Regions from separate parts of the Amycolatopsis sp. lyj-23 genome, predicted to be linked through region 3. Evidence: riboswitches for the same ligand, from Rfam matches in the RefSeq annotation. Region 3 holds a riboswitch; each other region holds the start of a gene.
The links. A riboswitch is a leader RNA that binds a small molecule or an ion and turns the genes downstream of it on or off. The one in region 3 is predicted to bind thiamine pyrophosphate.

Region 1 (9,265 bases), on a different contig from region 3:
CGGTGCTTCGTCCACTTCAGCCTCCCTGGACCGCGGTGAGCACGTCGAGGACCGCACCCTTGGGCACGGCGGTGGTCGCCCAGTCGGCGCGGCGGACGACGACGCCGTCGACCGCGACGGCGATGCCGGGCCGTGGCCCGCCGGTGGTGTCGAGGACGTCGGCGACGGTGGCGCCGTCCGGGAACGCCGTCCACTCGCCGTTGAGCTTGATCTCCATCACACGTGCTCCTTCTGGTGCAGGCGGGCGGGGGACGCGGCCGCGGTGCCTTCCGGCGGCGCGTCCCCTTCGAGCCAGGCGACCACGGCGTCCGCGGTCACCGGGGCCATCAGCAGGCCGTTGCGGTGGTGCCCGGTTGCGGCAAAAACGCCGCTGTCCAGGACCCCGAGGTACGGCAGCGCGTCCCGGCTGCCGGCACGCAGGCCGGCGGCGGTCTCGGTGAGCTCGTACTCGGTGATCGCGGGGAAGACGCGTTCGGCGCCTTCGAGCAGCTCGCGCACGCCGCGGGCGGTGACGGCCTGGTCGAACCCGGCCTCGTACTGGGTGGCGCCGAGGACCAGCTCGGTGTCCCCGCGCGGGACGAGGTAGATCGGGCGGCCCTCGACGACGGCCCGGACGGTGTGCCGCGGCGGCGGCAGGCAGCCGCGGCGGGGCTTCAGCCGGAGGATTTCGCCCTTGAGCGGCCGGACGGCGCCGGCGAGCAGCGGGTGGAGCTGTCCGGTCCAGGCGCCCGCCGCGAGCACGACGGCCTCGGCGTCCGGAAGCTCTTCGACGCGCTCTCGCTGGAACCGCACTTGGCGGTTGACGCAGGCGTCGTACAGGGCGTGCAGGAGTTTCCGGTTGTCCACGGCCAGGTCACCGGGCACGTGGAGTCCACTTCGGACGGACCCGATGCCGGGTTCGAGCCGCTTGGCCGCCCGGCCGGTGAGCCGCTCGGCCGCGCGGCCGAGGTCGTGCAGGTGGGTCGCCAGGATGTCCAGGTAGCCGGCGTCGGCGCTGTCGAAGGCGACGACGAGAGTCCCGTGGCCGGCCAGGCCGGGGTCCAAGCCCTCTTTCCGCAGGTCATGGGCGAAGTCCGGCCAGCGTCTCAGCGACTCTTCGCCGAGGCGGAGGACGTCCTCCTCGCCGGGCCACGCCTCGGTGACGGGGGCGAGCATGCCGCCGGCCAGCCAGGACGCGCCACCGCGGGCGGGTTCGGGGTCGTGCAGGGTCACTTGGTGGCCACGCGCGGCGGCGCGCCACGCGACGGACAGGCCGATCACGCCGCCGCCCACCACTGCCAGGTTCGTCATGGGATCACGCTCCCTGCGCCGGCATGACCCGGATCAGGTTCCACGGTCGGAGCGGCAGCTCCCTCTCAGCCCGTGCCTCGGGCTCCCGTGCGGACACGTCCACCTTAACCGGCGCGGTACCGTCGCCGCTATGCCCGCCCTCTCCGGTGACAAGATCCGCGCCCGCCTCGACTCCGCGCGCCTGTACCTCTGCACGGACGCCCGTACCGGCCGCGGCGACCTGGCTGCCTTCGCCGACGCGGCCCTCGCCGGCGGCGTCGACATCATCCAGCTGCGCGACAAGACCGGCACCCTGGAGGCGGCCGGCGAGATCGCGGCGCTGGAGGTCCTGGCGGAGGCGTGCGCCCGCCACGGCGCGCTGCTGTCGGTGAACGACCGCGCGGACGTGGCTTTGGCGGTCGGCGCGGACGTGCTGCACCTGGGCCAGGACGACATCCCGGTGCCGCTGGCCCGCCGCATCCTGGGCGACGACGTGGTGATCGGCCGCTCGACGCACTCGCTCGACCAGGCCCTCGCCGCGGCCGCGGAACCCGGCGTCGACTACTTCTGCACCGGTCCCTGCTGGCCGACGCCGACGAAGCCGGGCCGCCCGGCCCCGGGGCTCGACCTGGTCCACGCGACGGCGGCGTGGGCGCCGGACCGCCCGTGGTTCGCGATCGGCGGCATCGACGGCGACCGGCTGCCTTCGGTGCTGGAGGCGGGCGCCTCCCGGATCGTCGTGGTCCGGGCGATCACCGAGGCCGAGGACCCCGAGGCCGCGGCGCGCGAACTGCGGGCGCGCCTGCCCTGAGTCAGGGCGTCGGCGTCGGCGCGGCACCCTTGCTGGTCGGCGGGGTCGCCGTGGTGGCCGGGGCCGAGGTCGACGGCTGCTCGCTCGTCGTGCTCGGGGTGGTCGTCGGCGTCTCGGACGACGTCGGGGCGGTCGAGGTGCCCGTCGGGGCCGTGGTCGTCTCCGTCGGGGACACCTGGGTGTCGTTCGTCGAGGTCGGCGGGGTCGTCGCCGGCGTCTTGTCCTCCTGGCCGGAGCTGCCGCCGAACAACTTGCCGACGCTGGCACCCGTGCCGCCCGCGACCTTGCCGCCCGAGGCCGCGTCCACGCCGATCATCGAGAGGATCGCCACCGCGAACGCCACCACGCTGGTGCCGATGATCAACGGCCACCGCAGCTTCCGCAGCCGTGCGGACAGCGGTGCCGTCTCGGGCTTCGCCAGCCGGACCGTGGGCTGGTCGGTGATGGGTACCTCGGCCGGCGCCTCCTCCGCGTGCCCGCGGCGCCGGATCCCCGACGTCGCCAGCTGGCGCGCCCGCAGCGCCGCCTCCCGCGTGCGTTCCAGTGAGCGGAGGTAGAGCTCACTGCCGACCGTCGACACCACGCTCGCGACGCCGGCACCGATCACCGTGCCCGCCACGCCCAGCGTCGAGCCGAGCAGCGCCGCGGTCACCGCCGCCAGCGCCGCCGCCATGACCTGCGCGATCCGCAGGCCCGACTTCTGTTCCTTTTCCTCCGCTGCCGCTGCTTTCTCCTTGCTCATGATCCCGATCTAGGTAGGCCGTGTTTCTCCCCTGTCCAACGTCTAAGGCGCGTGAGGCACTCCCCTCGTTGCCACGGCGTGAGGAGGACCACTCCGTCTGTCCATAATAGACACTCCATGTCGAACGCTTTCTTGACATACTCGGCACATGGAACTGGTGACGATCTCTGACATCGAGGCCGCCGCGAAGCGCGTCGCCGATGTCGCCGTGCGCACGCCCCTGCTGCTCCAGACGTGGGATCCCCGCGGGACCCTGTGGCTCAAACCCGAAAACCTGCAACCGGTCGGGGCGTTCAAGGTCCGCGGCGCGTTCAACGCCATCGCCGGTCTCGACGACGCGGCGCGCGCCCGCGGCGTCATCGCGTACTCCAGCGGCAACCACGCGCAGGCAGTCGCGTACGCCGCGCAGCGGTACGGCGTGCCCGCGGTGATCGTCGTGCCGGACGTCACGCCGCGGATCAAGGTCGAGGCCACCCTCTCTTACGGCGCCGAAGTCATCGAGGTGCCGATCGGCGAGCACGAGGGCAAAGCGCGTGAACTGGCCGCCGAACGCGGGCTGACCCTCGTCCCGCCGTTCGACGACGCGGCCATCATCGCCGGACAGGGCACCGCCGGCCTGGAGATCGCCGAGGATCTGCCGGACGTCGACGTCGTGCTGGTCCCGATCAGCGGCGGCGGCCTGGCGGCCGGCGTCGGTACCGCGATCCGGGCCCGCTGCCCGCGGGCGCGGGTGATCGGCGTCGAGCCCGCGCTGGCCGCGGACGCCGCCGACAGCCTCCAGCGGGGCGAGCTGGTCCGGTGGCCGCAGGCCGACCGCGCCCGCACGATCGCCGACGGCCTGCGCTCGCAGCCGTCGGAGCTGACCTTCGCCCACCTGCGGGAGGTCGTCGACCAGATGGTGACGGTCTCCGAGGAGGAGATCCGCGAGGCGGTCCGCGTCCTCGCGGCCAAGGCCCGGCTGGTGGCCGAGCCGAGCGGCGCGGTGACGACGGCGGCGTACCTGTCCCACGCCGACGAGCTGCCGTCCGGGAAGACGGTCGCACTCGTCTCGGGCGGCAACGCCGACCCGGCGATGTTCGCCGAAATCCTGGCAGGCTGACCCGGCCCCAGCGCCCCAATGTGGCCTTCGGTGCGTTGAATCAGCACTGCGGCGCGAAGCGCCTCCGTTGAGGGTGGCGGCGGGGGCATGGATGGAGCACCCAAGGCCGCCTTGGGGCGCTTGGGGCTAGGAGCCGGCGACGGAGGAGCCGCCGCGGATGTGCGTCGGCGGGCCCTCCACGCCGCAGTGGTAGCACTCGCCCAGGTGGGGGCACTCGTCGTTCGGCTCGGGCGCCGAGTCCGGCGACGGCGAGGACGGCGGCGCCAGGACGCCGTTGTGGATGCCCAGCGCGATCAGCCCGCCCGCGATCGCCAGGGCCGCGCAGATGACCAGCGCCGTCCGCCAGCCCGCCGTCAGTGCCACCGGGTCCGCGTACGCCTCGCCGGTCAGGCCGGCCGCCGCCGGGAGCACCGCCACCGCCAGCAGGCCACCCGATCGGGCGATCGCGTTGTTCACCCCGGACGCGACGCCGGCGTAGCGGTCCGGGGCCGCGGCGAGCACCGTCGCCGTCACCGGGGCCACCACCGTCGCCAGGCCGAGGCCGAACACCACCACCGCGGGCAGCACCGTGCCGAGGTAGGACGCGCCGGGCGCGATGCGCAGCATCAGCAGCATCCCGACGCCGACCACGATCGGCCCGACGACCAGCTGCGTGCGCGGGCCGATGCGCTGCGCGAGCGCGCCGGAACGGCCGGAGAGCAGCAACATGATCACCGTCAGCGGCAGCCCGGCCAGCCCGGCCGCGGTCGGCGAGTAGCCGAGCGACACCTGCAGCTGCATCACCAGCAGCATCATCACCCCGCCGAGCGCGGCGTAGACGACGAAGGTCAGGGCGTTCGAGAGCGTGAACGTCCGGTCCCGGAACAGCGACGGCGGCACGAGCGGCTCGCGCGAGCGGCGCTGGACGGCGACGAACGCGGCCAGCCCGGCGATCCCCAGCAGGCCCGCGACCAGCACGATCGGGTCGCCGACGCCGCGGGCGGGCGCCTCCACCAGCGCGCCGGTCACCCCCGCGAGACCGAGCGCGCCGAGCGCGGCGGCGCCGAAGTCCGGGTGGCCGGTGGCGCCGGGGTCACGGGATTCGGGGACGAACTTCCGCGCCATCAGCACCACGGCGACCGCGATCGGCACGTTGATGAGGAACGCGAGCCGCCAGGACCACACCTGCACGAGGAACCCGCCGAGCAGCGGGCCGGCGGCGGCCGCGATGCCGCCGAGGCCGGACCACGCCCCGATCGCGCGGGCGCGGGCGTCGTGCGCGAAGGACGACTGGAGGATCGCGAGCGACCCGGGCGTCAGCAAGGCGCCGCCGATGCCCTGCAGGATCCGCGTCGCGACGAGCATCTCGGTGGAGGTCGCGGCGGCACACAGCCCGGACGCGATGCCGAACCAGACGACGCCGACGAGGTACGTGCGGCGCCGGCCGTACCGGTCGCCGAGCGAGCCGGCGACGAGGATGAGCGCGGCCAGCGCCAGCATGTAGCCGTCGAGGATCCACTGGAGTCCCGCGACGGAGGCGTTGAGTTCGGCGCCGATGCGCGGCAGGGCGACGTTGACGATGGTGCCGTCGAGCATCGCCATGCCGGAGCCGAGGATGGTGGTCGCGAGCACGCCGCGGGCGGCGCCGGTACCCCACCGGATCCCGGTGTCTTCGGTGGCAGTCACCCGGTCAACTTCACAGTGACCGGGGACCGTCGTCAACCGCGCGCTTACGGCAGCAGCGTCGTCACGAACTTGTAGCGGTCGCCGCGGTAGACCGAGCGGGCGAACTCGACCGGCTTGCCGTCCGTGGCGAACGAGTGCCGGGTCAGCATCAGCACCGGCATGCCGACGTCCGCGCCGAGCATCTCCGCTTCCTGCGGCCCGGCGAGCGACGTCTCGATCGTCTCTTCCGCGCGTTCGAGTTCGACGCCGTAGTGCTCGCGTAGAACGGCGTACAAGGAACCGCCGGCCGAGACGTGCTTGCGCAGCCCGCGGAACCGGCCGAGCGGGAGGTGCGTCGTTTCCAGCGCCATCGGCTGCGAGTCCGCCAGTCGAAGGCGTCGAAGGCGGAGGATCTTCGCGCCGGTCCGGATGGCCAGCAGCTTGGCGAGGTCGCCCTCGACCGGCATTTCCTCGACTTCGAGGAGCTTCGACGACGGCTTCAGGCCCTGCTTGCGCATGTCCTCGGTGTAGGAGGACAGCTGCAGCCGCTGGGCGAGCTTCGGCTCGGCCGCGAACGTGCCCTTCCCCTGCACCCGGTGCAGGCGGCCCTCGGCGGTCAGGTCGGCCAGCGCCTGGCGCACGGTGGTGCGGGAGACCGTGAACTCCCCGGCGAGCGCGCGTTCGGTCGGGATCGGCGACCCCGGCGGCAGCACGTCGAGCAGGTCGAGGAGGTGCTGTTTCAGCGCCCAGTACTTGGGCTCGCGCTGCCCGCGCATCCCGGCGACGGCGCCCGCCTCGCCCGTGGTGGTGGTCTCCAACATGCCCGGCTCCCTATGTCTTCCCTCATCGCACGCCACGTCCCCGTAAGAAACGTACCCTTTTCCCCAAACGCGCCGCCCCTATAACATTGGTCTAGACCTGACCGACGCCGCCTGAGTCCGGTACATAATGCCGGAGGTGGAGAGGAAAATGATGACCGAACAACGGCCCGGCGAGCACATGGCCGCGGAGATCGCCCAGCAGCCGGACGTCTTGGCGGGACTGGTGGCGCGTCAGGCGGAAATCGCCGAAGTGGCGGAAAAGATCTCACACCGCCCGCCGCGGTTCGCTTTGCTCGCGGCGCGTGGATCGAGCGACCACGCAGCGTTGTACGCGAAGTACCTGATCGAGGTACTGCTCGGCCTTCCGGCCGGTCTGGTTTCCCCGTCCACGGCCACGCTGTACGGCGCGCGGCCGGACCTGCGGGACGTGCTGTTCGTCACGGTGAGCCAGAGCGGCGGCTCGCCTGACCTGATCGAGGTCACCGAAACGGCCCGGCGGCAGGGCGCGCTGACGGTGTCCGTGACCAACACGCCGGACTCGCCGCTGCGGGCGGCGTCCGAGCTCGGCGTCGACATCGGCGCCGGTGTCGAGAAGGCCGTCGCGGCCACCAAGACGTACTCCGCGACGCTGATGGCGCTGTACCTGCTCGTCGACGCGGTGCGCGGCGGCAAGGCGGCCGACGCCGAGAAGATCGGGGAGCTGGCCCAGCAGACGCTGGACGGCGCCGCCGAGGGCGTGCAGCACGCGGTCGACCGGTACCGGTTCGTGAACCGGGTCCTCACCGCCGCCCGTGGCTACTCGTACGCGACCGCGCTGGAGGCGTCGCTCAAGCTCGCCGAGACCAGCTACCTCGCGGCCCGCGCGTACAGCGGCGCCGACCTCCTCCACGGCCCGGTCGCGGCGGTCGACGACCAGACCGCCGTCCTCGCGGTGACCAGCGCCGGGCACGGCGCCGACGCCATGCGCGAGGTCATCGACGCCGTCGGCAAGCGCGGCGCGGACGTCGTCGCGATCGGCTCGGCGTCGGCGCAGACCCCGGCGGCGCTGCGCATCGACGTGCCGCAGACCGTCGAGGAGCTGGCGCCGATCCTGGAGATCCTGCCGATCCAGCGGATCGCGCTCGGCCTGTCGCTGGCCCGCGGCGGCGACCCGGACAGCCCGCGCGGCCTGCTGAAGGTGACCAAGACGAGGTGAGCTTCGCGATCGGCGTCGATGCCGGTGGCACTTCGACCAGGGCCGCACTGGTCGACGCCACCGGGGCGGTGCTGGGCACCGGGCGCGGCGAAGGCGCCAACCCGAACGCGCACGCGCCCGAATTGGCCGCGGGCCGGATCGCCGACGCGATCACCGCGGCGCTCGGCGGCCGCGACCCCGGCGCCGCGCGGGCGTGCGTCGTCGGGATGGCCGGGGTCAGCAAGCTGAGCGACCCGGGCGTGGCGGGGGTCTTCGACGCGGCGTGGACGCGAATCGGTCTCACGTGTGCCGTCCGGACGGTCGCCGACGCCGAAGTGGCGTACGCGTCGGCGACCGCGGCGCCCGACGGGACGGTCGTCGTGGCCGGCACCGGCTCGATCGTGGGCCGCATCCGGAAGCGGCGGCTGGCCGGCACGACCGGCGGCTACGGCTGGCTGCTCGGCGACGAGGGGTCGGCGTTCTGGCTCGGCCGCGAAGCCGTCCGCTCCACTTTGGAGGCACTGGGCCGCGGGCTGCCGCTGGACGGGCTGCCATCGGCGGTGCTGGCCACCGCGCTCGGACTGTCCCCAGTGGACGTGCGCGGCGACGACGGGCGGCTGGCGGCGTCCCGGGCGTTGATCACCGCGGCCAACGCCGAGGCACCCGTGCGGCTCGCCCGGTTCGCCCCGCTGGTGAGCGCGGCGCACGACGCGGGCGAGCCCGCGGCCCGGGAGATCGTCGCCCGCGCGGCCGGGCACCTGGCCGAGCACGCCCTCGCGGCGCGCGAGCCCGGCGAGTCGACCCCGGTCGTGCTCGTCGGCTCGGTGCTCACCGGAGCGAGCCCGGTCGGCGGCCTCGTGCGCCGCCGTCTGGCCGGTCTCGAGGTGCTGACCAGCTCCGATGGGGTGCTCGGGGCGGCCTGGCTGGCCGCCGTGGACGCCTTCGGCGAGGGGACGCCGAGGCCCCGGCCGTAGAGATATCGAGCAAAACGCGGCGCAAAGATGCGAAAACGTCGACTGAACCCGGGTAGTCCGGGTACCGTAGGCAGTGGCCCCCGGACCCTCCCCCCTCGCCGGGGGCCGCCTTATGCCCCGGGTACGTCGTCCGAGCGGGTTTCCGGCTCCAGGCGCAGGCCGGGGTGCTCCGGCGGCAACGCCCGGTAGAGCACCCAGCCACTGACCGCGACGGTCAGCGCGACGAGCGGCCACGACAGCACCGTGCGCGCCACGCCGAGCGCGAGCACCTGGCCGGCCCACCACAGCAGGCCGTAGACGACCACGCGCACGGTGTACTGGAGCACCCACACCCAGCTGGCCCGCGAGTAGGCCTTGAGCAGCACGGCGTCGCGGCGCCAGCGCGTCTTCTGGCCCAGCAGCAGGCCGACGACGACGCCGAGCAGCGGCCACCGCACGACGATGCTGGCCGCCCACAGCAGTGCGCTGGCCACATTGGACATCAGCTGCAGCAGGAAGAAGTCCTGGGCCCGGCCGGTGTGCAGGGCGATGAGCGCGGCCGCGACGACGGCGGCCACGCTGACGACCAGCGCGCGGACCTTGCCGCCCCGGGCGATCCGGTAGACCCCGACCACGACGGCGACCGCGAGGGCGGCACCGGCACCCCAGGCGACGGACTGGCCGGCGGCGAGCCACCCGGCGACGAAGCCGACGGGCGGGATGCTGGCATCGAGCGCGCCTCGGCGGCCACC
Region 2 (9,265 bases), on a different contig from region 3:
CCGAGCTCGCGCAGGAAGCCGTGCTTCTTCGCGCTCGCCGTGCCGATGACGTGCGCGCCGCGCGCCTTGGCGATCTGCACGGCGAGGTGGCCGACCCCGCCCGCGGCGGCGTCGACGAACACCCGCTGTCCCTCGTGGACGTTCGCGACGTCGACCAGGCCCTGCCAGGCGGTCAGCCCGGCCAGCGGCAGCGCGGCGGCCTCGGCGAACGACAGCCCGGCGGGTTTGCGCACGAAGTGCCGCGAGGGCGCGGTGACGTACTCGGCGTAGGCGTTGGCCGGGCGCGGGAACCACGGCATGCCGAGGACTTCGTCGCCCTTCTCGACACCGGTCGCGCCGAAGCCGGTCTCTTCGACGACGCCGGCGACGTCCCAGCCGACGGTGAACGGCGGCTCGCCGAGGAACCCGCCGCCGCGCCGCACCTTCCAGTCGACCGGGTTGATCCCGGCGGCCCGCACCCGCACCAGGACCTCCGTCGGCCCGGGTTCGGGACGCGGTGCCTCGGTGACGCGGAGCACCTCCGGTCCGCCGAGAGCCTGCTGGGTCACGATGCGCATTGCTTCACTCCTTCGTCTTCGGGGCTCGCCTCCATCCTCGGGTCCTTCGTCACTTTTCGCCAGAAGGCACTTTCCCGTAAAGTAGGTACCTGATGGATACCACCTGCGACCAGGGCGGACCCTGGGATGTGTACCTGCGCAACTGTCCGTGCCGCGACGTGCTGGACCTGCTGGCCAACAAGTGGACGGCCCTGGTCCTGGGTGCGCTCGCCCGCGGCCCGCATCGCTTCGGCGAGCTGCGCCGCGCGGTGGACGGCATCAGCCAGAAGATGCTGACCCAGAACCTCCGCCAGCTCGAACGCGACGGCTTCGTGACGCGCACGGTGTACCCGACCACCCCGCCGACGGTGGAGTACGCGCTGACGGAGATGGGCGCCGAGGTCGGCGCGCACCTGATCGCGTTGAGCACGTGGTCCCAGGCGAACTTCGACCGGATCCGCTCGGCCCGCGAAGACTACGACGGCCGGGAACTGCAGCCGGTCCGCTGAGTCAGCCGCGTTCGCGCAGTACGCGGGCGCGGTGGTCGAGGAGCGCCACGCCGTCGTGGATGCTCGGCGGCGGCGTGCGGCCGGACTTTTCGCGCAGGACGGCTATCGCCTGGATATGGCGACCTTCGCCGACCAGGGCGTCGAATTGCTCCTGCAGCCCCTGGGGCAGGGTCTGCCACAGCTCGTCCTCGGTCACCGGGCCAGTTTGGCAGCCCGGCTCCGATGCCGCGCGTGATTTACCGGTCCAGTACCCAGAACGGCGAGACCGGCCCCACCCCTGCACCCAGCGGGTAAGCCTCCGCGACACAACGCTCGATGAACTTCTTCCCCGCCGCCACCGCGTCCGGGACCGAAGCACCCTTCGCCAGGGCCGCCGTGATCGCCGACGCGAGCGTGTCACCGCCGCCGTGGGTGTTCTCCGTCTCGTAGCGACGGCCGGTCAGCTCGACGTAGGAGCTGCCGTCGGTCAGCAGGTCCACGCAGTCCGGTGTCCCCTGCATGTGGCCGCCCTTCACCAGGACCCACCGCGAGCCGAACTCGAGGAGGGCGTCGGCGGCGGCCCGCTGCGAGGCCGTGTCGACGACGGAAACGCCCGTCAGCAACCGGACTTCGTCGAGGTTCGGCGTGATCAGCGTCGCCCGCGGGAACAGTTCCGTGCGGATCGCCTCCAGGGCATCCTCGCGCAGCAGCGAGTGGCCCGTCATCGACGCCGCCACCGGGTCGACCACCAGCGGGAAGCCGGACTCGAGCTCGTCCAGGGTCTTCGCCACCGCGCGGATGATCTCGGCCGTGGCCAGCATGCCCGTCTTCGCCGCGTCGACACCCATGTCCGACGCCACCGCCTTGATCTGCGCGGTGACCACGTCGGCCGGGATCTCGGTGAAACCCTGCACGCCCAGGGAGTTCTGCACGGTGACCGCCGTCAACGCGACCAGTCCGTGGACGCCGTTGGCGAAGAAGGTGCGCAGGTCCGCCTGGATGCCCGCACCACCGCCGGAGTCGGACCCGGCGATGGTGAGGGCGGTCCTCGGTGTCACGGCTGCACCACCGGCAGGTAGACCTTGCCGCCCGCCTCGGTGAACTCCGCCGACTTCGAGGCCATGCCGGCCTCGATGGCTTCCACCGTGGACAGACCGTGCTCCTCGGCGTACTTGCGGACGTCCTGGGTGATCCGCATCGAGCAGAACTTCGGGCCGCACATCGAGCAGAAGTGCGCGGTCTTGGCCGGCTCGGCGGGCAGCGTCTCGTCGTGGAACGAGCGGGCGGTGTCCGGGTCCAGCGAGAGGTTGAACTGGTCGTTCCAGCGGAACTCGAACCGGGCCTTGGACAGCTCGTCGTCCCACTCCTGCGCGTACTTGTGTCCCTTGGCCAGGTCCGCGGCGTGCGCGGCGATCTTGTACGTGATCACGCCGGTCTTGACGTCGTCGCGGTTGGGCAGGCCGAGGTGCTCCTTCGGCGTGACGTAACACAGCATCGCCGTGCCGTACCAGCCGATCTGGGCCGCGCCGATGGCGGAGGTGATGTGGTCGTACGCCGGTGCGATGTCCGTCGCGAGTGGACCGAGGGTGTAGAACGGCGCTTCGCCGCAGAGCTTTTCCTCGAGCTCCACGTTCTCCTTGATCTTGTGCATCGGCACGTGGCCGGGGCCCTCGATCATGACCTGGACGTCGTGCGAACGCGCGATGTGCGTCAGCTCGCCGAGGGTTTCGAGCTCGGCGAACTGGGCGCGGTCGTTGGCGTCCGCGATGGACCCCGGGCGCAGGCCGTCGCCGAGGGAGAACGTGACGTCGTACTGCCGGAGGATCTCGCAGAGCTCCTCGAAGTGCGTGTACAAAAAGGACTCCTGGTGGTGCGCGAGGCACCACGCGGCCATGATCGAGCCGCCGCGGCTGACGATCCCGGTGACGCGCCGGGCGGTCAGCGGGATGTAGCGCAGGAGCACGCCGGCGTGCACGGTGACGTAGTCGACGCCCTGTTCGCACTGCTCGATGATGGTGTCGCGGTAGACCTCCCACGACAGCTTCTCCGGTTCGCCGTCGACCTTCTCCAGCGCCTGGTAGATCGGCACGGTGCCGACCGGGACCGGCGAGTTGCGGATGATCCACTCCCGCGTCTCGTGGATCCGCTTGCCGGTGGAGAGGTCCATGATCGTGTCGGCACCCCAGCGGGTGGCCCACACCATCTTGTCGACCTCTTCCTCGACCGACGACCAGACGGCCGAGTTGCCCATGTTGGCGTTGATCTTCACCAGGAAGTTCTTGCCGATGATCATCGGCTCGGACTCCGGGTGCTTGCGGTTGACCGGGATCACCGCACGCCCGCGGGCCACTTCGTCGCGGACGAACTCGGGCGAAACCCGTTCGCGCGCCGCGATGTACTCCATTTCGCGGGTGATGACGCCCTGTTTGGCCCAGCCGAGCTGCGTGTTGTGCTCGCGCCCGTCGGCCCAGCCGGCGCGCAGCCGGTGCAGTCCACTGTGGACGTCGATCGACACCTCCGGATCCGTGTACGGGCCCGAAGTGTCGTAGACGTCGAAGTGTTCACCGTTGGACAGATCGATCCGGCGGGCCGGAACCCGCAGCCCGGATTCGGTCTGGTGGTACACCTTGCGCGAGCCGGTGATCGGCCCGGTCGTCACGGAGACGGCAGCAGAATTCTCCAGCGTCGTCAACGACTTTCACTCCCTACGCCGGCATTACCCGGTCAGGTTCATGCGGTCGGTGACGCCTGCGAAATCGCAAGTCACCCTCTCAGCCCGCCATGGCGCGAGCTCCCGCGTTGGTGTTGTGCCACCGACCATGCCACGCCGGAGCGCGATACTCAAGTCACCCGACCAACTCTGCCGGTGTGGCGTAGACGTCGACCATGGCTCCGTTGCGCAGCACGGTGATCGGCAGTGCGGTGCCGATCACTTCGGCGAACAGCTGCCGCTGGATGCCCTGCGCGTCCGAGACGCGCGTGCGCCCGACGGTCAGCACGAGATCGCCGGCCCGCAACCCGGCCCGGTCGGCGGGACCGCCGGACACGACTTCGCGCACCCGCAGCCCGGCGTTCTGCCCGGTGCGCTCGGCGACGTCGTCCGGCAGCGGCGCGGGCACGCCGACGACACCGAGGTACGCGCGCCGCACCCGGCCCTCGACGAGGAGCGTGTCGATGATCCGCCGCGTCGTCGCGTTGATCGGCACGGCGAGCCCGAGGCCGACCCCGGCGACGGCGGTGTTGACGCCGACCACCCGGCCGGCGGAGTCGGCGAGGGCGCCGCCGGAGTTGCCGGGGTTGAGCGCGGCGTCGGTCTGGATGACGTCCTCGATCACCCGGGTGGTGCGCCCCTGCCGCACCGGCAGCGCCCGCCCGAGCGCGCTGACGACCCCCGCGGTGACGGTCCCGGAGAAGCCGAGCGGGTTCCCGACCGCGACGACGAGCTGCCCGACGACGAGCCGGTCGGCGTCCCCGAGTTCGGCGGCCGCCGGCGTCGCACCCCGGGCCCGCAGCACGGCGAGGTCGGACAGCGGATCGGCGCCGACGACGTCGAAGGGCACTTCGCTGCCGTCGGCGAAGGTGGCGACCCCGCGCCGGTGGTCGCTGACGACGTGGGCGTTGGTGAGCAGGTGCCCGTCGCCGGCGAAGACGACCGCCGAGCCGCTGCCGCGCGCGAGCTGCACCCCGGCGACGTGCGGGGTGACGGTCCGGGCGACCGTGCTGACCGCGCGCGAGTAGGCGTCCATCGCGTCGTCCATGCGCACCTCGATTACAACGTTGCAGGTACTACAAGTGTGCGCTCGTCGACGGGCGAAGTCCGTTCGCTGTCCGTGAACCGGTTCACCGGACCAGTGACGGTCGGTGGTTCACCGGATCGGCTCATGCGCCGGTGAAGGATCGGCGGCAGACTGCCAAGTCGCTTCTGTAACGGTGCAGAAAGCGATCTTCTGTGGGGTTGATATGCGAAAACTCATCTTCGGCGCCCTCGCCGGGCTGCTGGTCACCGGCCTGATCCCGGCGACCGCGGTGGCCCAGGGCGAGGCTCCCGGCGCGCCCGGGAGCCATCCCAGCTGGCTGCCCGCGAACAAGACCGGCTTCGGGACCGCGCACGACCGGTCCAGCAACGTCTGGTTCACCCTCCAGGGCGGGCAGCTGTCCGAGGTCTACTACCCGGACCTGTCGACGCCCAGCGTCCGCTCGCTGGACTTCGTGGTCACGGACGGCCGCAGCTTCGCCGTCGCGGACCACACCGCCGAGTCGCAGCAGGTCCGGCGGACCGACGACGACAGTCTCACCTATGAGCAGACCATCACCGACGACCAGCACCGCTGGCGCATCCGCAAGACCTACGTCACCGACCCGGCCGCCACGACCGTGCTGGTGGACGTCGACTTCCAGTCGCTCACCGGGCGGCCCTACCAGCTCTACGCGGTCGCCGACCCGGACCTGACCAACGACGGTTCCGACGACTCGGCCGCCCGCGCCGGTGACGCCGTCACCGCGCAGGACGCCGCGAACGCCGCCGCGCTCACCGCGAAGCCCGCGTTCACGAAGACGAGCGTCGGCTACGCGGGCGCGTCCGACGGCCACACGCAGCTCGCGAAGACGTTCAAGCTGACCTCCTACGACACCGCCGCCAAGGGCAACGTCGTGCTGACCGGGCAGACGACCGCCGACGGTCTCCGCAACCGGCATGTCACCCTGGCCCTCGGCATGGGCGCGAAGGCCGCCGACGCGCTGAAGAGCGCGCAGGCGTCGCAGCGCCGCGGGGTCCGCGACATCACGCGCGCCTACGACCGCGGCTGGCAGCAGTACCTGCGCGGGATCGGCAAGCCGCCGTCGTCGCTGAAGACCGACGCCGAGCGCGACCTCTACAAGGCGTCGATGCTGACGCTCGCCGCGAGCGAGGACAAGCACCACCCGGGCGCGTTCATCGCGTCGCCGAGCATGCCGTGGCGGTTCGGGAACAACGACCCGGAGTGGTCGCCGTCCGGCACCTACCACCTCGTCTGGCCGCGTGACCTCTACCAGATCGCGACCGGCCTGGCCGCCGGCGGCGACCAGGCGGCCGCGAACCGGGCCGTGTCCTACATGTTCGGCACGCAGCAGCAGGCCGACGGGCACATGCCGCAGAACAGCCGCGTCGACGGCGTCCCGTACTGGACGTCGATCCAGCTCGACGAGACCGCGTTCCCGATCGTGCTGGCCCAGCAGCTCGGCCGCACCGACCTGTGGCCCGGCGTCCGCAAGGCCGCCGACTTCATCCTCGGGTACCGGGGGCCGAACGGGCAGGCGTCGCCGTACACCCAGCAGGAGCGCTGGGAGGAGCAGGACGGCTGGTCCCCGTCGACCATCGCCTCGGTGATCGCCGGGCTCGTCTGCGCGGCGGACATCGCGTCGCACAACGGCGCGGCCGCCGACGCCGCCCGCTACCTCGCCGCGGCCGACAAGATGAAGGCCGACCTGCCCAAGCAGACGATCACCACGAACGGGCCGCTGTCGAAGGACCCGTACTTCGTCCGCCTCACCAAGGACGCGAACGCGAACGCCGGCACGACCTACAACCTCGGCAACTCGAGCGTGACGATGGACCAGCGCGCGGTCACCGACGCGGGCTTCCTCGACCTCGTCCGGCTCGGCGTCTACCGCGCCGACGACCCGGTGATCCGCAACAGCATCAGGGTCACCGACAAGGACATCGCCTTCACCACGCCGACCGGCCAGTTCTGGCACCGCTACACGAAGGACGGCTACGGCGAGCAGGCCGACGGTTCGCCGTGGGACTACACGTTCCCGGCGGAGAGCCGCACGACGTTCGGCCGGCTGTGGCCGCTGCTCGCCGGCGAGCGCGGCGAGTACGAGCTGACGCTCGGCGACAGTGCGTCGGCCGCGCGGCGGCTGCGTGACCTCGGCCGGGTGAGCAGCTCGGCGGAGACCATGCCGGAGCAGGTGTGGGACGAGAACCCGCCGTCGGGCCAGACCGGCTTCCCGGCCGGCACGCCGAACACGTCGGCGACCCCGCTGGCCTGGACGCACGCGCAGTACGTCCGGCTCGCCTGGGACGTCCAGGCGGGCTCGGTCCTGGAGACGCCGAAGGTGGTCCGCTGCCACTTCCTCGGCTGCTGAGTCTCAAACGCCCCAATGTGGCCTTCGGTGCGTCAGACGCACCGAAGGCCGCCTTGGGTGCGTGAGACGCAACCAAGGCCGCCTTGGGGCGCTTGGGTCGGGCGGTTCAGATGACGGCGCCGTCGTCCTCGGGGGTCTTCGGCGGCAGCCACGAGTTGCCCGGGACGCCCCACTTGTTGTGCTTCAACATCTTCTTCGCCGCGCGCGCGTGCCGCCCGACCAGGCGGTCCAGGTAGATGTACCCGTCCAGGTGATCGGTCTCGTGCTGCAGGCAGCGCGCGAAGTAACCGGTGCCCTCGACCTCGATCGGGTTGCCGTCGACGTCGAAGCCGGTCACCTTCGCCCACTTCGCGCGGCCGGTCGGGTACGACTCGCCGGGCGCGGAGAGGCAGCCCTCCCAGTCGTCGTCCGGGTCCGGCATGGTCTCCGGGATCTCCGACGTCTCGAGCTTCGGGTTGACGACGACGCCCTTGTGCCGCACGCCCTCGTCGTCCGGGCAGTCGTAGACGAACACGCGCAGGTCGAGGCCGATCTGGTTGGCCGCGAGGCCGACGCCCTCGGCGGCGTACATCGTCTCGAACATGTCGTCCACGAGCGTGCGCAGCTTCTCGTCGTACTCGGTGATCTCCCGAGTCGGCTGGTGCAGCACGGGCTCGCCGGCGATAACGATGGGGTGGATGGTCACGGCGAGCCAGTTTAGTCGGACCCCTCTGGTACACCTGCATCAGACCGTGACGCGCCGACGTCGATGCCCACGTCGGTGGTGGCTTCCGTGGTTCAATGGCGCCCGCGGAAGAGCTAGGTCTGATTCGCCATGACGCCCGATTGAGAGGGACTCGGATGGACGCCGCGGAGTCGATGGCTGAGCCGCAGCCGTCGCCGCCGAAGCCCGTGCCCGGCCTGACCGAACGCGAGGTCGAGATCCTCGCCTTCGAGCGCCAGTGGTGGCGGCACGCCGGGGCGAAGGAGAACGCCATCCGCGAACGCTTCGACCTGTCTGCAACGCGCTACTACCAGCTGCTCAACAAGCTGCTGGAGAAGCCGGAGGCGATCGAAGCCGACCCGATGCTGGTGAAGCGGCTGCGCAAGACCCGCGCCGCCCGCCAGCGCAAGCGAGGCGCCCGGCGACTGGGGATCGAGCTGAAATGAGTGTGTTTTCCGGAATGTCCCGGCCGATGAAGGCCGCCGGCGTCGCGTTGATCGGCGTGGCGATCATCGCCGCCGTGATCGGCGGGATCACCGCGCTCGGCGGAGGCGAAGGATCGAACGAAGCCGGGCCGAGCGGCACGTCGACGCAGCCGGGGACGTCCTCCGCGCCGTCTTCGGGCAGTTCTTCGACGGCGACGGCGTCGTCCTCGACGAGCGCTTCGTCGCCCGCGTCGCCGTCGCCGAGTTCGCCGGCGCCCGGCCAGCCGACGTCGGCCGGCCCCGGGCAGCCGGGTCAACCCGGTCAGCCGGGGCAGCAGGGGCAGCCTGGTCAACCCGGTCAGCCGGGCGGTGACCAGCAGGCGTCCAACAAGTGGGTGACCGTCCGGGTGCTCAACAACTCGACGATCAAGGGCCTGGCGGACCGCGCGGCCGAGGACTTCCGCGGCGCCGGCTGGAACGTCAACGAGGTCGGCAACTACTCCCAGGGCATCATCCCGACGACGACGGCGTACTACCGCCCGGGCACCGACGAGGAAGCCGCGGCCAAGCAACTGGCCCAGGAGTTCGACATCAAGGCCGAGCCGCGCTTCGAGGGCATCCAGAACGCGACCCCCGGCGTGATCATCATCGTGACGAAGGAATACCAGAGCGGTCACAAGGGCAGCTGAAGCTCCGGAGAAGGCGGCCGTCGTTGACGGCCGCCTTTCTCATTCTCCCGACTGGGTCTTCGCGTACGCCTCCAGCGCGGCCAGCTGGGCCGGGTCGAGGCTCGGCCGGACGGTCTTCCGGGCCGTCTCCAGGTGCGCCGCGGTGACTTCGCGGGCCTCCAGCGATTCGCGCATCGCCGTCAACGCGGCTTCGCGGATCAGCGCCGCGCAGTCGGCGGCCGAGTACCCGTCCAGAGTGGACGCGACCGCGGCGAGGTCGACGTCCTCGGCCAGCGGCGTGTTCTTCGAGCTGGCGGCG
Region 3 (9,265 bases):
CCACGACTGGCCCGCGCCGAAGCAGAAGCCGACCGTGTAGACCGGCCCGCCGCCGAGGAAGTCGCGGGCCGCGGCGACGTCCGAAGCCACGTCGGCGGGCGAAACCGACGGCAGGTGGCGCTCCCAGTCGAACCTGTCGTCCCGCGCGCTGAGACCGGCGGTGCGGCCGTAGTAGTCGACCGCGACCGTCTCGAACCCCGCCTCGGCGAAGCTGCGGGTGAGAGCGCGGTAGAACTCGTGCACCCCGCGGACGTCCGGCAGCAGGACGACCTTCCGGCCGTTCGGCGCGGCGGGCACCGCGTGGTGGGCGAGGAACTCGACGTCGGACGTCAACGTCACCGGTCCCTCGGCAGCGACCGCCCCGCGGATCGGCGGCGCGGGCGGGCGGCTGTCGGTGCTGTGGCACATGGCATTCCCTTTCGTCCCGGCCGAGCCTGCCGCGCCCCGCGGCCGGCGCCCAGATCCCCGCCGGTGGGGTGGTCCGCCGGTCCTGGTACCGGCAGGGCCAGGTTCGCGGGCGCCGGAAGCAGCACACTCGACGGCATGGACCGGGAACTGGGCCGCTTCCTCAAGTCACGCCGCGAGGCGGCCACGCCGGCCGAGTGCGGCGTGCTCACCGGACCGCGGCGGCGGGTGCCGGGCCTGCGGCGCGAGGAGGTCGCGCAGCTGGCCGGGATCAGCGTCGAGTACTACGTCCGCCTGGAGCAGGGCCGCGCCCGCGCGCCGTCGCCCGAGGTCCTCGACGCGCTGGCCCGGACGCTGCGGCTGGACGACGTCGAACGCCGTCACCTCGACGACCTCGCGTCGGCGCGGCCCACCCGGCCGCCGTCGGCCCGCCGGGCGCGCCCGGAGCTGGCGCAGCTGCTGGCGAAACTGGACCGCGTGCCGGCGCTGGTCGTCGACCACCGGCTCGACGTCCTCGCCGGGAACCCGCTGTCCGCGCAGCTGTTCCGCGGGTTCGCGACGGCCAACCTCGCCCGGTTCTGCCTGTTGGACCCGGCGAGCCGCGAGGTGTTCCCGGATTGGCACGACGTCGCCCGGGCCACCGTCGGCCAGCTGCGGCTCGTCGCCGCCCGGTACGCGACGGACCCGGCGCTCGCGGCGCTCGTCGGCGAGCTGACGCTGCGCAGCGAGACGTTCCGGACGTTGTGGGCGGGCCGGTTCGTCCAGCAGCGCACGCACGGGCGCAAGCGCTTCCGCCACCCCGTGGCGGGCGAACTCACGCTGCAGTTCGAGAACTTCGAGCTGCCGGACTCCTCCGGCCAGCGGCTGGTGACGTTCACCGCGGAGCCCGGCAGCCCGTCGGAGTCCGCGTTGGACCTCCTCGCCCACTGGGCCGCGTAGGTCAGCCGACGAGCGCGATGCCGTCCGGGTCCAGCCGCAGGTTCACCGCGTCCCCGGCGCGCAGGTCCGACGCCGCCGGGGCGACGGCGTCCACAGTGGACCCGTGCAGCTTGACCACCAGCCGCACGTGTTCCCGGCGGTGGACCGCCGCGACGACCTCGCCCGGCACTCCGGCCGCGGCCACCCGCAGCGCGTGCGGGCGCAACCCCAGCCGCACCGGGCCGTCGCCGACGTCCGGCAGCGACACTTCGCCGAAGTCCGTGCCGACCACTCCGCCCGTCGCCACGCCGTCGGCGAACGTCGTCACGCCCAGGAACCGGGCCACGTCGTCGTCCGCCGGGTTGCGCCACACGCGCCGGACCGCACCCTCCTGGCGGACCTGTCCCGCGTCCAGCACCGCCACCCGGTCGGCCAGCGTGAACGCCTCCTCCTGGTCGTGCGTGACCAGCAGCGCCGTGATCTTGCTGCGCCGCAACAGCTCCGCCAGGTCGATCGCCAGCTGTTCGCGCAACCCGGCGTCCAATCCGGACAGTGGCTCGTCCAGCAGGAGCAACCGCGGCTTCGGCGCCAGCGCCCGGGCCAGCGCGACCCGCTGCGCCTGGCCGCCGGACAGCTGCGTCACCCGGCGGCGCTCGAAGCCCGACAAACCCACCAGCTCCAGCAGCTCGGCCACCCGTGGCGCCCACTGCGCGCGGGGCACGCCGTGCATCCGCAGGCCGAACGCGATGTTCGCGGCGACGTCGCGGTGGGTGAACAGCTGGCCGTCCTGGAAGACCAGGCCGAAGCCGCGCCGGTGGACCGGGACCGCGCCGAGGTCCTCGCCGTCCCAGCTCACCGAGCCGCGGGCCGACGGCTCGAGGCCGGTGATCGCGCGCAGCAGCGTCGACTTGCCCGAACCGGACGGGCCGAGCAGGGCCAGCACCTCGCCGTCGGCGATGTCCAGCCGGGCGTCGCGGACGGCCGCGAAGGTTCCGTAGTGGACAGTCAGCTCCCGCACCGACAGCGCCATCAGAACTCCCCCACCCCGCCGCGGCCGAGCCGGTCGATCAGGGCGACCGCCAGCACCGTCACGAGCATCAGCAACGCGCACGCGGCGTACGCCATCTGGTTGTTCAGCTCCCCCGGGCGCGCCATCAGCGACGCGATCGCGACCGGCAGCGTCGGCGCCGCCGGCCGGGCGAGGAAGCTCGTCGCGCCGAACTCGCCGAGGGCCACGACGAACCCGAAGCCCGCCGCGGCGACCAGCGGCCGCAGGGTCAGCGGCAGGTCGATCTCCCGCCACACCCGCAGCGGGCTCGCGCCGAGCGTCGACGCGGCCTGCCGCAGCCGGACGTCGACCGAGCGCAGCACCGGCAGGACCATCCGCACGACCAGCGGGATGATGACCAGCGCCTGGGCCAGCGGGACGAGGTAGGGCGACGTCCGGAGGTCGCCGGGCAGCGCGTCGAGCGTCACCAGGTAGCCGAACCCGACGGTCACCGCCGACACCCCGAGCGGCAGCATCAGGACGGCGTCCATCGTCTCGCCGAGACCCCGCGCGGCTCGCGCGGGCGACCGGCGCAGCGCCACCAGCACGACGGACGCGAGCACGCCGACGACCATCGCGAGCAGCGTCGCGTCGACGGCCACCTTCAGCGAGTTCAGCGCGGCGTCCCAGCCGGACACCTGCAGCGCGCCCTTCTCGCCGGTGCCCGTCAGCGCCCGGTACCCGGCGAGGCTCCAGCCGTCCTCGGTGGACACCGACTCGGCGAGGAGCGCGACGATCGGCGTCACCAGCAACGCCAGCACGAAGCCCGCGACGCCGACGACCCACCACTCGCCACCCCTCGGCCGCCGGGCCCGGCCGGAGCCGATCCGGGCGCCTTCCTTGCGCCGCCGGGCGAGCCCGCCGAGCACCAGCGCGGCGACGACGGCGGCGAACTGGACCAGCGACAGCGCCGCCGCTCCGGAGAGGTCCAGGAGATCGACCGTCCGCAGGTAGATTTCGGTTTCCAGGGTCCGGTAGCGGGCACCGCCGAGGATCAGGACGACCCCGAAGCTGGTGGCGCAGAAGAGGAACACCACGGCGGCCGCCGACGCGATCGCCGGGGCCAGCGCGGGCAGCGTCACCGACCGGAAGGCCCGCCACGGCGAGGCGCCGAGCGCGCGGGCGGCGTCGGCCGTCCGCGGGTCGAGCCGCGCCCACAGCCCGGCGACGGTCCGCGCGACGACGGCGACGTTGAAGAAGGCGTTGGCCAGCACGATCGGCAGCACACCGCCGTCCGGCCACAGCGCCCGGAACGCGAGCCCGACCACCACGGTCGGCAGCACGAACGGCACCAGCACCAGCGTCCGGGCCAGGCCGACGCCGGGCAGGCGCACCCGCGCCAGCAGGAACGCCACCGGCAGGCCGGCCAGCACCGCGACCGCCGTCGACGCGGCCGCGCTCCCGACGGTGAACCCGGCCAGCTGCCAGGTCCGCGCGTCGCCGAGGACGACGTCGAGGCCGCCGGCGGCGAACCCGCGGCCGGCGATCGCCAGGACCGGCCAGGCGAAGAAGACCACCAGGAACCCGATCGGCGCCAGCCCGAGCAGCGCCAGGCCGAGCCCGCGGGCGGTCCGCGGCGGGGCGGTGGTGCGCCGGACGGCTTCGGACGTCATCGCCCGAGCTTCCGGGGGCTCCGGGTGGCGGAGCCCCCGGCCCGAGGCGGCGCCTCGGATGTCACTGCACGAGCGTGCGCCATTCGCCGATCCACTTCTCGCGTCCGGCCTGCACCTGGTCCGCGGGCAGCGTCTCCGGCTTCTGCGGCAGCGGCGCGACCTGCGCCCAGCCCGGCGGCAGGTCGACGCCCTGGCGCGCCGGGTAGACGTACATGTTGGCCGCGACCGTCGCCTGGAACTGCTGGGAGAGCAGGAAGTCGACGACCTTGCGCGCGTTCTCGGCCTGCTTGCCGTTCGCCAGCACGCCGGCGTACTCGACCTGCCGGTAGCAGGTGTCGAGCAGCGCCTTGGTGCGCGGCTTGCCGTCGTCGCCGACTTCGGCGGCCGGCGACGACGCGTACGAGACGACGATCGGCCGCGGCCCCTTGCCGGACGAGCCGGAGAACTGCTTGGTGTAGGCCTCTTCCCAGCCGCTGACCACCTTGACGCCGTTGGCCTTCAGCTTCGTCCAGTAGTCCTTCCAGCCGGTGTCGCCGTACTTGGCGATGGTGCCGAGGAGGAAGGCCAGCCCGGGTGATGCCGTCGCCGGGTCCTCGGCGACCAGCAGGTCCTTGTACTTCGGGTCGGCCAGGTCGTCGTAGGTCGACGGCGCCGGGATCCCCTTGGCGGTGAAGTAGTTCGTGTCGACGTTGACGCAGACGTCGCCGACGTCGACCGCGGAGAGCCGGTGTTCGGGGTCGACGGCGTAGCGCTGGGGCCCGCGGTCGGCCTCCGGGCTGGTGTACGGGTCGAAGACGCCTTCACCGAGCGCGCGGGAGGCGAAGGTCGAGTCGACGCCGTACGCGACGTCGCCAATCGGGTTGGCCTTGGTCAGCACGAGCTTGTTGGTCAGCGATCCGGCGTCGCCCTGCTTGAGCACGGAGACCTTGATGCCCGACTGCTTCTGGAAGGCGTCGAGCACCTCCTGCGGGGCGGTGAAGGAATCGTGCGTCACGAGGGTGACGGTGGGCGTCTGCTGCGTGCCACCGTCACCGTTCGACAGCGAGCACGCCGCGGCGACGGCGCTGACGGCGGCGACGGCCGTCGCGGCGCGAACAGCCCTGCGTTTCATCTACCCTCCTGCACTTCGCCGGGCGAGGAAGGGGAAGCCCTCCCTTCGCCGGCATGATCCGTCTCAGGTGCGAACGGTCGCGGTTACCCGCCTCTCAGCCCGGCACCGGCCGGACTCCCGTGGCAACCGTGCAGCGTAGCCGAGGACGGACGACCATGGAGACATGACGGAAATCTTGAGCGACGCCGAGGCCGACGGACGGCTGGGCCCGGGCTGGACGCGGTCCGGCGCGGTGATCGCCCGCGAAGTGGAACTGGCGAGCTTTCCGCAGGCGATCGAGGTGGTGGACCGGGTGGCGGTGCTCGCCGAAGCCGCCGACCACCACCCGGACATCGACATCCGCTGGCGCACCCTGACGTTCCGGCTCTCGACGCATTCGGCGGGCGGCCTGACGGCGAAGGACTTCGACCTGGCGTCCCAGATCGACTCGGTGCTCGCCGCCGTGTGATCTCGGTAACGCTGAGTGCACTTTTCCTCGACTTCGACGTCTCTCAGTCACCGGAACCTTCGGGAAGGAGACGAGATGACTCAGGCAATCGTAGTCGGGACGACGGCGTTCGCAACGATGGTGGCGGCGGCGGGCGGAGTGCTCTGGTTCACCGCCCGCAACCGCCGTCACCTGGACGGCTGAGAGTTCGATCACAGCTGTTAACGCGGACCATGATCAGCGCGCTGATCGGAGCGGAAGCATCGGTCCGGCCGTGGGGAACAGCGCCATGAACAGCACTCTGACCGCCGCCCAGCGCGCCTGGATCAACGCACTCGCCCCGGCGGTGGTGCTGCTCGCGATCGCCCTGCTGGGCCTGCTCGGCTAGGTAGCCCGCCGACTACCGGGCGATTCGCCCGGGCGGCGGGAACGCGGCCGGCGGCTCGTCGGCCGTCGTCCAGTACTCCAGGCAGGACAGGCGCCCCTCCTCGGCGAAGACGATGAGCCCGCCGCCGGGCGCGTCGGCTTCGACCGCGACCGGGGCGTCGGCGACCACCGCGGTCGGCAGGCTCCGGTCGACTTCCAGGTTGATGCTCGGGCACCCGCAGCCGCACCGCCCGGTCACGCGGGCCGTCGCGGCCTGCGCCCGCAGTTCGGCGGCTCCCGGGAAGTCGCCGGCGAGCACCGTGTCCAGTGTCGTGCGCTCGTCCGGTGTGAGCGGGCGGGACTTCGCCGTCGCCATCAGTACCGGGACATGTTCGGGATGGTCTTTTCCGCGAGGCCGATGAGGTCTTCGACCTTCGCCACGTCGGCCGTCACGTCTTCGGCGGTCACCGGCGGTGCCTCGGAAGACCGGTAGGCGACCTCGTTGCGCCGGGCCCGCATCCGGTTGAAGGGCCGCAGGAGCGGCCCCAGCGGCGGGTCGAGCTGCGCGAGCACCGCTTCGTAGACGGCGATGTGGCCACCCCGGCTCGTCGCGCGCAGGCCCTGGTTCTGCAGCACGGCGGCCAGCGCACGGCGGGCGCCGTCGTACGCCAGCGTGTAGGCGCCTTCCGGGTCCGAAGCCAGCAGCTGCCGCGCCGAAACGACGTGCGTGCGGGCCCGGGCGAGTTCCGCCTCCGCGGCCTCCCGCGAAGCCGGGACGTGCTCGAGGGAGCCGCGCGCGATGAGCGCGTCGATCGTGGCGCGGCCCTGGTTCCACCGGGTCATCAGGTCTCCCGATCGAGTGGCAACGGGACCAGCGGACGCGCACGCACGCTGGTCAGGAACGGATCCGTGCTGTCCGCCGCCCACGCCGAGGACGTGATGCGGTGGACGTTGACCTCCCGGCCCAGCCGTCGTGAGACGCCCTCGGCCAGGTCGAAGAGCTCGTCCGGATCGGGCGAGCCGACGACGAGGACGTCGACGTCACCGGGTGGCGGCCCCGGTTCGCCGCGGTAGCGCGCGGCCCACGACCCGTAGATGTAGGCCTCCAGCACGCCGGGCAGGCCGGACAGGGCCTCGACGAGCAGCGGCAGCGGCCCGAAGGTGACCGCGAGGACTTCGCTCAGCGGCCGGTAGAGCGGCGTGTCCGTCCGGGCTTTGACGAGCCGGCTGCGGCCCACCCGCCGGTCTTCCAGGATGCCGCCGCCGACCAGCCGTTCGACCTCGCGCAGCGCGGCCGTCGGCGTGACGCCACAGGCGTCGGCGAGCTCGGTGATGGAGTACTCGCGCTCCGGGTGCAGCAGGACCAGCGCGAGCAGCTCACCCTGCATGCGCGAACGCAGCAGCGGCAGCAAGCTCGGCGAAGCTTTCATTGGACGCAGCATATCCTGCGTCCAATGAAAACAACAGTCAGTAGTTGAGCCGGATCAGACGTTGAAGCGGAACTCGACCACGTCGCCGTCGGCCATGACGTAGTCCTTGCCCTCCATGCGGACCTTGCCCGCCGCACGGGCGGCCGCCATGGAGCCCGCCTCCATCAGGTCGTCGTACGAGACGATTTCCGCCTTGATGAAGCCGCGCTCGAAGTCCGTGTGGATCACGCCCGCCGCCTGGGGGGCCGTGGCGCCCTGGGGGATCGTCCAGGCGCGGGACTCCTTCGGGCCCGCCGTCAGGTACGTCTGCAGGCCGAGCGTGTGGAAGCCCGCGCGGGCCAGCGAATACAGGCCCGGCTCCGGCTGGCCGACCGACTCGAGCAGCTCGCGCACCGACTCCTCGTCGTCCAGTTCCAGCAGCTCCGCCTCGACCTTCGCGTCGAGGAACACCGCGTCCGCCGGCGCGACCAGCTTCGTCAGCTCCGCGCGGCGGGCTTCGTCGGTGAGCACCGACTCGTCGGCGTTGAAGACGTACAGGAACGGCTTCGTCGTCAGCAGGCTCAGTTCGCGCAGCGCCTCGAAGTCGACTTCCTTCTGCGCCTGGAAAAGCGTGCGCCCGGCGTCGAGGATTTCCTTCGCCTTCTGGGCGTTGTCCAGCGCGGGCTTGTTCTCCTTCTTCGTCCGCGCTTCCTTCTCCAGCCGCGGCAGCGCCTTGTCGAGGGTCTGCAGGTCGGCGAGGATCAGCTCGGTGTTGATCGTCTCGATGTCGCTCGACGGGTCGATCCGGCCGTCGACGTGCACCACGTCCGGGTCGTCGAACACGCGGATGACCTGGCAGATCGCATTGGCCTCACGGATGTTCGCCAGGAACTTGTTGCCCAGCCCGGCGCCCTCGGACGCGCCCTTCACGATGCCCGCGATGTCCACAAAGGACACCACGGCGGGGACCGTCTTCTCCGACTTGTACAGCTCGGCCAGCTTGTCCAGCCGGGGGTCCGGCAGCGGCACGACACCGACGTTCGGCTCGATCGTCGCGAACGGGTAGTTCGCGGCGAGCACGTCGTTGCGGGTCAGCGCGTTGAACAGGGTGGACTTGCCGACGTTGGGCAGGCCGACGATACCGAGGGTGAGGCTCACGACCCCGCAGTCTACGTGGCTCACCCGGCCGGGCCCCACGCACCCAACGCCGTGGCGGATTTCCGCCAGCAGGGTCGCTGAGCTGCTGACATGCTCGGATCCATGGTCACCGACACGCTCGCGCTCTGGCGCGACGCCGAACGCTGCTACCGCGTGGTCACCGCCCGCGACCCGCGCTTCGACGGCCAGTTCATCATGGCGGTCCGCACCACCGGCATCTACTGCCGGCCGTCGTGCCCGGCGTCGACGCCGAAGGTGCAGAACGTCCGCTTCTTCCCGACGTCGGCGGCCGCGCAGGCCAACGGCTTCCGCGCCTGCCGCCGCTGCCTCCCGGACGCCGTGCCCGGCTCGCCGGACTGGAACGTGCGCGCCGACCTGGCCGCGCGGGCGATGCGGCTGATCTCCGACGGGACCGTGGAACGCGAAGGCGTCCCCGGCCTCGCCCGGCGGCTCGGGTATTCGGAACGCCAGCTCGGCCGGGTGCTCACCGCCGAGCTGGGCGCGGGCCCGCTCGCGCTGGCCCGTGCGCACCGGGCGCACTCGGCGCGGCTGCTCATCGAGGTGTCCGAGCTGCCGCTGACGGACGTCGCCTTCGCGGCGGGCTTCTCGAGCGTGCGGCAGTTCAACGAGACGATCCGCGAAGTGTTCGCGACAACGCCTTCGCAGCTTCGCGCGTTCGCCGCTTCACGACGTGGGCGCCAGGCCGACGTGACCGGAACCCGGCTCAGCCTGCGGCTGCCGTTCCGGCCGCCGTTCGACGCTTCGGGGTTGCTTCGCTTTTTCGCGGACCACGCCGTGGCGGGCGTCGAG

Region 1: another riboswitch for thiamine pyrophosphate. It lies ahead of thiO (glycine oxidase ThiO); the one in region 3 lies ahead of ACLJPY_RS09580 (thiamine ABC transporter substrate binding subunit).
Region 2: another riboswitch for thiamine pyrophosphate. It lies ahead of thiC (phosphomethylpyrimidine synthase ThiC); the one in region 3 lies ahead of ACLJPY_RS09580 (thiamine ABC transporter substrate binding subunit).

What each region holds. Positions count from the first base shown of each region.
Region 1 is NZ_JAJPWN010000012.1:15,069-24,333, forward strand. It holds gene ACLJPY_RS28740 (thiazole synthase) at 1-15, opposite strand, end outside; gene thiS (sulfur carrier protein ThiS) at 17-217, opposite strand; gene thiO (glycine oxidase ThiO) at 217-1,290, opposite strand; TPP riboswitch at 1,284-1,389, opposite strand; gene thiE (thiamine phosphate synthase) at 1,421-2,080, shown strand; gene ACLJPY_RS28760 (hypothetical protein) at 2,082-2,822, opposite strand; gene ACLJPY_RS28765 (threonine/serine dehydratase) at 2,971-3,921, shown strand; gene ACLJPY_RS28770 (MFS transporter) at 4,048-5,586, opposite strand; gene ACLJPY_RS28775 (GntR family transcriptional regulator) at 5,631-6,386, opposite strand; gene ACLJPY_RS28780 (SIS domain-containing protein) at 6,535-7,581, shown strand; gene ACLJPY_RS28785 (N-acetylglucosamine kinase) at 7,578-8,534, shown strand; gene ACLJPY_RS28790 (DUF3159 domain-containing protein) at 8,645-9,265, opposite strand, start outside.
Region 2 is NZ_JAJPWN010000012.1:2,206-11,470, reverse strand. It holds gene ACLJPY_RS28720 (NADP-dependent oxidoreductase) at 1-557, opposite strand, end outside; gene ACLJPY_RS28715 (winged helix-turn-helix transcriptional regulator) at 650-1,045, shown strand; gene ACLJPY_RS28710 (hypothetical protein) at 1,047-1,241, opposite strand; gene thiD (bifunctional hydroxymethylpyrimidine kinase/phosphomethylpyrimidine kinase) at 1,282-2,082, opposite strand; gene thiC (phosphomethylpyrimidine synthase ThiC) at 2,079-3,716, opposite strand; TPP riboswitch at 3,710-3,832, opposite strand; gene ACLJPY_RS28695 (S1C family serine protease) at 3,871-4,782, opposite strand; gene ACLJPY_RS28690 (glycoside hydrolase family 15 protein) at 4,985-7,150, shown strand; gene ACLJPY_RS28685 (peptide deformylase) at 7,257-7,835, opposite strand; gene ACLJPY_RS28680 (DUF3263 domain-containing protein) at 7,991-8,299, shown strand; gene ACLJPY_RS28675 (LytR C-terminal domain-containing protein) at 8,296-8,967, shown strand; gene ACLJPY_RS28670 (AAA family ATPase) at 9,007-9,265, opposite strand, start outside.
Region 3 is NZ_JAJPWN010000004.1:41,758-51,022, reverse strand. It holds gene ACLJPY_RS09600 (dienelactone hydrolase family protein) at 1-408, opposite strand, end outside; gene ACLJPY_RS09595 (helix-turn-helix transcriptional regulator) at 544-1,344, shown strand; gene ACLJPY_RS09590 (ABC transporter ATP-binding protein) at 1,346-2,353, opposite strand; gene ACLJPY_RS09585 (ABC transporter permease) at 2,353-3,909, opposite strand; gene ACLJPY_RS09580 (thiamine ABC transporter substrate binding subunit) at 4,046-5,095, opposite strand; TPP riboswitch at 5,118-5,226, opposite strand; gene ACLJPY_RS09575 (4a-hydroxytetrahydrobiopterin dehydratase) at 5,259-5,543, shown strand; gene ACLJPY_RS09570 (hypothetical protein) at 5,923-6,264, opposite strand; gene ACLJPY_RS09565 (hypothetical protein) at 6,264-6,731, opposite strand; gene ACLJPY_RS09560 (ArsR family transcriptional regulator) at 6,731-7,318, opposite strand; gene ychF (redox-regulated ATPase YchF) at 7,373-8,455, opposite strand; gene ACLJPY_RS09550 (DNA-3-methyladenine glycosylase 2 family protein) at 8,546-9,265, shown strand, end outside.